DNA from 4 places in the Arthrobacter sp. zg.Y820 genome. Region 4 is predicted to be linked to each of the others. Evidence: predicted binding sites of a transcription regulator. Region 4 holds the regulator's gene; each other region holds the start of a gene.

Region 1 (2,197 bases), on a different contig from region 4:
GGCACAAATGCTCCAAATTGTCATGATCCGTGAGCCCGCCCTGAGCCCAGGGCTTGGTGTGGTCAATCTCGGAAATCACCGCATTGGTCCGGCACCCCGGGAACCGGCACGTCCCGTCCCGCACCCGCAGAACCCGCTTCAATCCGTCGGGAACCTTCCGCCGTTTCCCCACCCGCAGGATCTCCTCGGTGTCCGGATCGCGTTCCACCGGCGTCCATTTCATGGCCTCGCGTGCCATCCGCCGAGCCGTTACGGGACTGATCGGCCCGTACCCGTTCAGCTCGGCCGGCTGATCATCGGCACCGAAGAGGGTTTCGGCGTTGATCAGCACCAGAATCTCCGTCCGAGCCCGGGGACCATGGCCAATCCGGCAGGACCCGGACCCCTTCCCGGAGCGGGAACCGGTATCGGAGTCGGAGCCGGCAGCAGAACCGGAACCCTCACCTTGGCTGCTGGCCTTGTTGCCGGAGCCGGAACCCTTGCTACGGCCCTTGCCCCTCTTTGCTCCCGCGCCTGCGCCACCTGCGTTGCGTCCACCACGGCTACCTTTGCTGCCTTTGCCACGGCCGCCACCACCGTGGCCGCAGTCGTCCCCGCATTCATGGTCGTGGCCCCCGAGCAAGTCCGTGAGGATATCCGTGCGCAACTGATCCACCGTGCGCGTGTCTCCGGCGGCCCGCTCACCCCGGGCCGCAACACTGAGCTGAGTAAAAATGGCTTGGGCTTTCTCGGCCGGCAGTAACGCCGAGAGCCAGGACATCCCGTCCGGCTCCGGACGCACCCACACCGTCCGCTGCTCAAACGCCGTCAACTGCCGCTGCACGATGGTTTCCGGATAGTACTTCTCCCGCAGCCGGTGAGCCTTCGCCCGGAACTGGGTTTTGGTCTGGCCCGCAGCCATCCCCAGCAGCTCCGCCTCAAACCCGGGCAGCTCCGCCGGCACCACTCCCACACACTGCTCCACCAGGATCTCCGCGTGCCCGTAACTGATCTGTCCGGCCTCCAACGCCTTCAGCGTGGCCGTGTTCCTGGTGCAGAGATCACCGGCCTGACTCATCAACGCCTTTCCGGTACCGGTGGGAACTCCCAGAATGGTTGCGGCTTCCTCCGCAGCGAGACTGAACGCCATCTCCGCGTCCCGCAACCCGGTAACGGATAGCGTCTCGTCCTCGTAGACGGTCTGCAGCCGGGACAGGACCCGAGCCTGCTGCGCCTGCACCCACCGCGACAAATGATTGAGCCGGGCCAACACCGTCCCGGTTTGCTCCTCGGTCAACGACTCCACATTCTGCAGGACCAGAGACCCGTTCAACCCATTATCAGGCTCACCTCCGGCAACGCCCGGCTCGGCGACAAAGACGAACCGACTGCAACCTGCAGTCTCACCGCCAGTGCCGGGAGTCCCGGCCGAAGATCCGTTCTGATCCATGACTAAAGACTTTCACCCGGCACTGACATTCCCGGTTCGAGAAGCCACAAAACCACTCCAAAACAGCCCCAAAACAGCCCAAAACAGGCCCTTTCAGGACTCACAAATACCCGACTTTTTCGCCGGACTACCTACGCCCCTTAGCCGATACCTGTGCATGCAATAAGACAGCATCTCTGGTCACAGGTCCGGCCCCCTGCGTAGCGACCGCACCACTCACCACCCTTCGCCCTCCAACCACCACCCACCGACCACCGCGCAGCGGCTTACGACCGTGACACGGCGGCATGGGCTTCCACAGAGAGGAAGCGTCCGTACAACGTGGCCGCCGTCTCGACCGCACGCCTCATCTCCGTACCACTCAGCATTTTTACCCCAGGCAATATCGGGCCCACTCGGTCTGGAAACAATGACACGTCCACGTCGATATTTCCCTTTCGCTCCGAGGCCGACCAGATACCAGCCACAACACCGTCGACAACGACGGGCGACCGGAACAGCCCGTTCTTTCCCGGGCCCACAAATGCTTGGTGCTCGGACGCCAGAATCGGCCCGCGGTCGGCATAACCAATGTGGAACTCATCGAAACCCGGCAGGAGATGGACACGCGGAAAGACCGTCACATCGGCGGGAGGGGGCGTAAGTGTGAGCACGACGACGCCGGCAGCCAGTGCCGCCTCGACGTCGCCGCGAGTGCTTCCCGGCGCCCGTTGGCCGACGCTCCACAAGGCGCCGCCAAGGTTTTGGGCCTGCACGGCCAAAAGGCGG
Region 2 (2,197 bases), on a different contig from region 4:
GTTCCTGCCCTCCATGCACGTGGAACTGGATGCCGACAACGCCCGGAAGTTCCTGAAGCTCGTGGACGCCGTCGAGGACCTGGACGACGTCCAGAACGTGTACTCCAACGCCGACATCCCCGCCGAGGTCTTCGCTCAGCTCGAAGACGACTGAGCGCCGGGTGAGCCTGCGCGTCCTCGGTGTTGATCCGGGCCTGACCCGGTGCGGCCTGGGCGTGGTCGACGTCGAACGCAACCGCCGTGCCACCCTGGTCGCGGTGGGAGTGGTCGGCACCGAGGCGGGAACTGCCCTGGACGCGCGGCTGCTGGTGATTGCCGAGGCCATTGACCTGTGGCTGGACACCCACAAGCCCGATGTCCTGGCCGTGGAGCGGGTGTTCAGCCAGCTCAACGTCAGCACCGTCATGGGCACCGCGCAGGCCTCCGGCGTCGTCATCGCGGCCGCGGCGCGGCGCGGCATTCCGGTGGCCCTGCACACGCCCACCGAGGTGAAAGCCGCGGTCACCGGGTCCGGCGGGGCGAACAAGGACGCGGTGGGCAAAATGGTCACCAAGATCCTGCGCCTCGACGCGCCGCCCAAACCCGCCGACGCCGCCGACGCCCTCGCGCTGGCCATCACGCACGCTTGGCGGCGCGGTGTTGCCGGACCGGGGCAGACGACGGCGGGATCGGCCTCCGGGGCGCGGGCGGCGGTGCGGCCGCCCACCGCCGGGCTGACGCCGGCCCAACGGCTCTGGGCTGAAGCCGAAGCCCGCGCCCGGCGCTGACCGGCTCTGTGTTGACCGGCTCTGTGTTGACCGGCCCCTGTGTTGACCGGCCCGGCGTGGCTGATACTCCTGCGGCAGCGCGCCGGAACCGGGGAATGCTGCCGGCACGCAGTAGGGTATTCGTAGATATGTTCTACACAGCCCCTGGAGTTTTGTCATGATCGCATCCCTGCGCGGGACCGTAACGCACGTTGGCCTGCACTCGGCAGTGATCGACGTTAATGGCCTCGGAATGCTGGTTCAGGCCACGCCGCAGACGCTGAGCTCCCTGCACGTGGGCCGTGAAGCGCTGGTGCAGACCGCCATGATTGTCCGCGAGGACTCCATGACGCTGTTCGGCTTCACCGACGCCGACCAGCGGGAAGTCTTCGAAACGCTGCTGAGCGTCAGCGGCGTCGGCCCGCGCATTGCGCTGGCCGTCCTGGCCGTCCACACCCCGGAAGCAATCCGCGTGGCCGCGTCCTCCGGTGATGACAAGGCCTTCAGCAAGGTTTCCGGCATCGGACCCAAGGGCGCCCGCCGGATCGTGCTGGAACTGGCCGACAAGCTGGTGCCGCTGGGCACTGCGGATGCTCCGGCAACAGCACGCTGGCAGGACCAGGTCCTGGCCGCCATGACCGGACTGGGCTGGACGGAGAAGGACGCCACAGCGGCCATCGACGCCGCCGTCGCCGAAGCGCCGGACGTCGCCGCCGCCGGCAACGTGGGCGAAATCCTGAAACTGACCCTCCGCCGCCTGGGCACCGACGGCGCCCGGGCCCGCGCACCGCGCCAGCAGGTGAGCTGAGGTGTCAGCCCTTCCCGGGGACGGGATCGTTGCCCCCACCGGTGACCCGGACGACAAGGCGATCGAGGCGGCCCTGCGGCCGAAGAACCTCGACGATTTCGTCGGCCAGAAACGCGTGCGCGAGCAGCTCTCCCTCGTCCTGGAAGCCTCCCGGCTGCGGGGCCGCAGCGCCGACCACGTGCTGCTGTCCGGGCCTCCCGGGCTGGGCAAGACCACCCTGTCGATGATCATCGCTGCCGAAATGAACGCGCCGCTGCGCATTTCGTCCGGCCCGGCCATCCAGCACGCCGGTGACCTGGCCGCCATCCTGTCCTCGCTCACCGAGGGGGAGGTGCTGTTCCTCGACGAGATCCACCGGATGTCGCGGCCGGCCGAGGAAATGCTCTACATGGCCATGGAAGATTTCCGGGTGGACATCATCGTGGGCAAGGGCGCCGGCGCCACGGCCATTCCGCTGGACCTGCCGCCGTTTACCCTGGTGGGCGCCACCACGCGGGCCGGCCTGCTGCCCGGTCCGCTGCGGGACCGTTTCGGCTTCACCGGACACCTTGAGTTCTACTCCACGACGGAGCTGGAGCTGGTGCTGCGCCGCTCGGCAATGCTGATGGACATGAAGGTCAATTCCGCCGGGTTCGCTGAAGTT
Region 3 (2,197 bases), on a different contig from region 4:
GGCCATCCTCCGGGCCGTTTCGGGACTGATGGGCCCGTATCCGTTCAGTTCGGCTGGCTGGTCATCGGCTCCGAAGAGGGTTTCGGCGTTGATCAGCACCAGGATCTCCGTCCGAGCCCTGGGACCATGGCCAATACGGCAGGACCCGGACCCCTTGCCGGAGCCCTTGCCGGAACCAGTATCAGAACCTGATCCCTGGCCGGAGCCGGCATCTGGGCCAGAACGCTTGCCGGTGCCCGAACCCTTACCTTCGCCGCTGGCGCCCCTGCCGGAGCCGGATCCCTTACGACGGCCCTTACCCTTCTTACCCCCGGCACCCGCACCACCACCGTTGCTGCACTCGTCCCCGCACTCATGCTCGTGGCCGCCCAACAGATCCGCGAGGATGTCCGTGCGCAACTGATCCACCGTGCGTGTGTCCCCGGCGGCCTGCTCACCCCGGGCCGCAACACTGAGCTGAGTAAAAATGGCTTGGGCTTTCTCGGCAGGCAGCAACGCCGAAAGCCAGGACATCCCGTCCGGCTCCGGACGCACCCACACCGTCCGCTGCTCAAACGCCGTCAACTGCCGCTGCACGATGGTCTCCGGATAGTACTGCTCCCGCAGCCGGTGAGCCTTCACCCGGAACTGGGTTCTGGTCTGACCCGCCGCCAGACCCAGCAACTCCGCCTCGAACCCGGGCAGCTCGCCCGACACCACGCCCACACACTGCTCCACCAGGATCTCGACGTGACCGTAACTGATCTGCCCGGACTCCAACGCCTGCAGCGTGGCCGTGTTCCTGGTGCAGAGATCACCGGCCTGACTCATCAACGCCTTTCCGCTACCGGTGGGCACTCCCAGAATGGTTGCGGCTTCCTCCGCGGCGAGGCTGAACGCCATCTCCGCGTCCCGCAACCCGGTAACGGATAGCGTCTCGTCCTCGTAAACGGTCTGCAGCCGGGACAGGACCCGAGCCTGCTGCGCCTGCGCCCACCGGATCAAATGATCCAATCGCAACAAGGCCCCACCGACTTCAGCCTCGGTCAGGGACTCCACGTTCTGCAGGGCCAGGAACCCGGTCAACCCGTCCCGGTAACCGGTGTCGGACGGCCCCGGGGAATGGACAGGATGGACGGAATTATCAGAGGAGGCAGGGGCCAGAGAGCCACCGGATCCTTGAACTTCAGCTCCGTCACTGACAGCTGGATCAGTTCCGACAACGCCCGGCTCGGCAAGGAAAACCGACAGGCTGGAGTTTGCAGCCTGCCCATGTCCAGTGCCGGGAGTCCCGGTCGAAGATCCGTTCTGATCCATGACTTCAGACTTTCACCCGGCACTGACATTCCCGGTTCCAGAAGCGCCAAAACCACCCCAAAACAGGCCAAAACGGGCCCTTTTCAGGACTCACAAATACCCCACTTTTGCTGGCAACTACTGGCTGCGAAGACTGGATACCCGCTCGTGCAGGGGCAACTCATACATCCCAGACAAACCGGGCAGAACGGATGCCTCACCGACATGCTTCCCCGACGACGCCCACCGAACAGTGCCACCGAACAGTGCCACCGAAGAGGCCCATCAGAACAGCATGGACGAGTCGTCGAAGGAGGGGTCGAATCAGCCCGCCCGGGGAGCCTTCAGCACCCCTCGGCACGCCTCCCCCGACGTGCGCTGCGGCGTGGCAGACATCCGGAAATACGTGCAACATATTCGCCCTAATTATCGGCGGACAACGGTGGTACGTTCGAAATTCGACAGACATAACTCCCTCTGGAGGAATCATGACTGATCATGTAGCGCCCGTCAGCGATTGCGCCGTCCACAGCTGCGATTTCAACCACGACGGCTGCACCGCTTACGCCATCACAGTCGGCGGCACCCCCGACCACGCGAGCTGCTCCACCTTCATCGACACGGCTGAAACCGGAGGCCTGCCCAAGGTTCTTGCATCGGTCGGAGCCTGCCTGCGGAGCGAGTGCCGGCATAACGACCACCTCATGTGCAATGCCCACGATGTCAAAGTCGGCCCCGGTTCCGAGCTGGCGGACTGCCTAACCTACCAGCCCCGCTAGGCACAATGTGTGATCCAAGCCTCAAAAACCCTGTAGCGTTGGAGGCGATTAACCGCCTCAAAGGAGAACAATGCCAGGCTTGGATACCGCTTTGACACCGCTTCGCTTCCTCGAACGCGCGGCGCAGGTCCACCCGACAAAGA
Region 4 (2,197 bases):
GGGGCGGAGATGAAACGTGAGATGGGGTTTGACAGGTGTATCTGGGCGGGCATTTCAGCACCTTTCCGGTTCGATGGCCGCAGGAAATAACCGAAGCCATATTCGAACGATTGGAAGCTATCAGACATCTTTGGACTCCGGCGCGCTGCCATCATCGAAAGTATGTTCGATTCTTGTGAACTCATTTCTAGCACCTATCTACTAACAAAGTCGAGACTCGCTCGAACAAATGTTTGAAAACGTTGCTCCGCTCGCCTAGCGTTGAGCATGAGGAAGAGGTTCATCCGGTTCCGTCCGGACCGAAGCCGGAGCGCGGGCTCCGCAGCGGTTCGTACAGGACCACTGAATCAGCTGCCTCTGACATAACCGCCGGCACGGCTTGCACAGCGTTCCAACCCCGACATTCACCCGACCAGCTCCGGCACCGACCGGACCAGCTGACCCCGAAGGGAACCCCACGTGGCCCGCAGGACTGCTTCCGAAGACAGCACCAACCAGCCAGCGGCAACCGGCTCCCGTGCGCGTGCGAAAGGTCTGACTCCGCGGCAGAAGACCGTCCTGGAGATGATCCAGCGTTCCGTCAGCACCAACGGTTATCCGCCCACCATGCGGGAAATCGGAGACACCGTGGGGCTGGCAAGCCTTTCCAGCGTGACCCATCAGCTCATGCAGCTGGAGAAGCTCGGCTACATCCGCCGCGACCCCAAGCGCCCCCGCGCCATGGAAATCCTGATTCCGCTAATGCTGCGGGACGGGAAGGCCGTCGCTCCGGGCGAGGACTCAGCCGGTTCCCCGGCCGAGTCTGCGCCGGCAGCCGCCGGCTCCCGCACCGGCGAAGACGGCGCCGGCGACAAAGCAGGCTCGGCTGCCGGAATGGCCACGGTCACCGAGCTGTCGACCTCCGTTGACACGGCCATGGTGCCGCTGGTGGGCCGCATCGCCGCCGGCGGTCCGATCCTCGCTGAACAGGTTGTCGAGGACATCATGCCGCTGCCCCGCCAGCTGGTGGGTCACGGAGACCTGTTCATGCTCAGGGTCTCGGGCGACTCCATGGTCGACGCCGCGATTTGCGACGGTGACTGGGTGGTTGTCCGCCGGCAGCCCACGGCTGAGAACGGCGACATCGTTGCCGCCCTGCTGGATGACGAAGCCACGGTCAAGACCTTCCGGCAGCGCAACGGCCACACCTGGCTGCTGCCGCAGAACACGCGCTATGAGCCCATCGTGGGCGACCATGCAGTCATCATGGGCAAGGTTGTCTCGGTGATGCGCTCGCTCTAGCGGGCCCCGCACACAGCAGCGGTCCCCGGGGCGGGATTCCACGGGTGCTCTCCCGCGAGGGCTGGAGCGGATAACGGGTGGAGTAACGCGGAAAGGGCGGTCGGAGTTATCTCCGACCGCCCTTTCCGTTCAGTGGTGCCGGCGCTACTTCCGCGCAGGGGCCTTCTCCGCAGCCGCCGACTGCTCGGCGAGCCGTCCCAGGACCGAGAGCACCACAGAGCGGTCAGTCGTGGACCAGAACGGCGGCAGGGCTGCCTTCAGGAAGCTGCCGTAGCGGGCCGTGGCCAAGCGGGAGTCCAGGATGGCCACCACACCGCGGTCCCCCGCGGCACGGATCAGACGGCCGGCACCCTGCGCCAGCCGGACGGCCGCGTGGGTCGCGGCAACTGACATGAAGCCGTTGCCGCCGGCCTTGGCCACTGCGCGGGTGCGCGCGGTCATCAGCGGGTCATCCGGACGCGGGAACGGTATGCGGTCAATCAGCACCAGCCTGCAGGCGGCACCCGGCACGTCAACGCCCTGCCACAGCGACATGGTGCCAAACAGGCAGGTGTCGGGTTCCTCGGAGAACTGCTTGACGAGCGAGGACATCGAGGACTCCCCCTGGCACAGGATCGGGAAATCCACCCGGGTGCGCATCGCGTCGGCGGCCTCCTCGGCCGCCCGGCGCGAGGAGAACAGTCCCAGTGCTCCGCCGTTCGAGGCCTTCAGAAGCGCCTCGATTTCATCCAGCTGCGCCTCCGAGGTGCCGCGCTCGGGCTTGGGCAGGTCCTTCGCCACGTACAGCACGCCCTGCCGCGGATAGTCGAACGGACTGCCGACGTCGGTCCCCGTCCACGACGGCGCGCCCGGCCCCAGGAGCCCCAGAGCGCCGGCCACAGGGCCAAATTCGGATCCGATGGCAAGGGTCGCCGAG

The links. The regulator LexA, encoded in region 4, represses DNA repair genes until DNA is damaged. The targets are predictions, from matches to a motif close to TCGAACANNTGTTCGA.
Region 1: a site for LexA is predicted at 1,408-1,423, ahead of QNN99_RS07790 (HNH endonuclease signature motif containing protein). Genes of this name have one in related genera too.
Region 2: a site for LexA is predicted at 888-903, ahead of ruvA (Holliday junction branch migration protein RuvA). Genes of this name have one in related genera too.
Region 3: a site for LexA is predicted at 1,275-1,290, ahead of QNN99_RS17270 (HNH endonuclease signature motif containing protein). Genes of this name have one in related genera too.

Annotation. Positions count from the first base shown of each region.
Region 1 is NZ_JASKLX010000008.1:60,739-62,935, reverse strand. Features, by position in the region: gene QNN99_RS07790 (HNH endonuclease signature motif containing protein) at 1-1,276, opposite strand, end outside; gene QNN99_RS07785 (DNA glycosylase AlkZ-like family protein) at 1,696-2,184, opposite strand.
Region 2 is NZ_JASKLX010000006.1:154,151-156,347, forward strand. Features, by position in the region: gene QNN99_RS05950 (YebC/PmpR family DNA-binding transcriptional regulator) at 1-154, shown strand, start outside; gene ruvC (crossover junction endodeoxyribonuclease RuvC) at 162-767, shown strand; gene ruvA (Holliday junction branch migration protein RuvA) at 925-1,554, shown strand; gene ruvB (Holliday junction branch migration DNA helicase RuvB) at 1,580-2,197, shown strand, end outside.
Region 3 is NZ_JASKLX010000018.1:31,503-33,699, reverse strand. Features, by position in the region: gene QNN99_RS17270 (HNH endonuclease signature motif containing protein) at 1-1,065, opposite strand, end outside; gene QNN99_RS17265 (DUF1540 domain-containing protein) at 1,764-2,054, shown strand; gene QNN99_RS17260 (AMP-binding protein) at 2,125-2,197, shown strand, end outside.
Region 4 is NZ_JASKLX010000013.1:32,505-34,701, reverse strand. Features, by position in the region: gene QNN99_RS15285 (LysM peptidoglycan-binding domain-containing protein) at 1-53, opposite strand, end outside; gene lexA (transcriptional repressor LexA) at 460-1,281, shown strand; gene QNN99_RS15275 (ATP-dependent DNA helicase) at 1,426-2,197, opposite strand, start outside.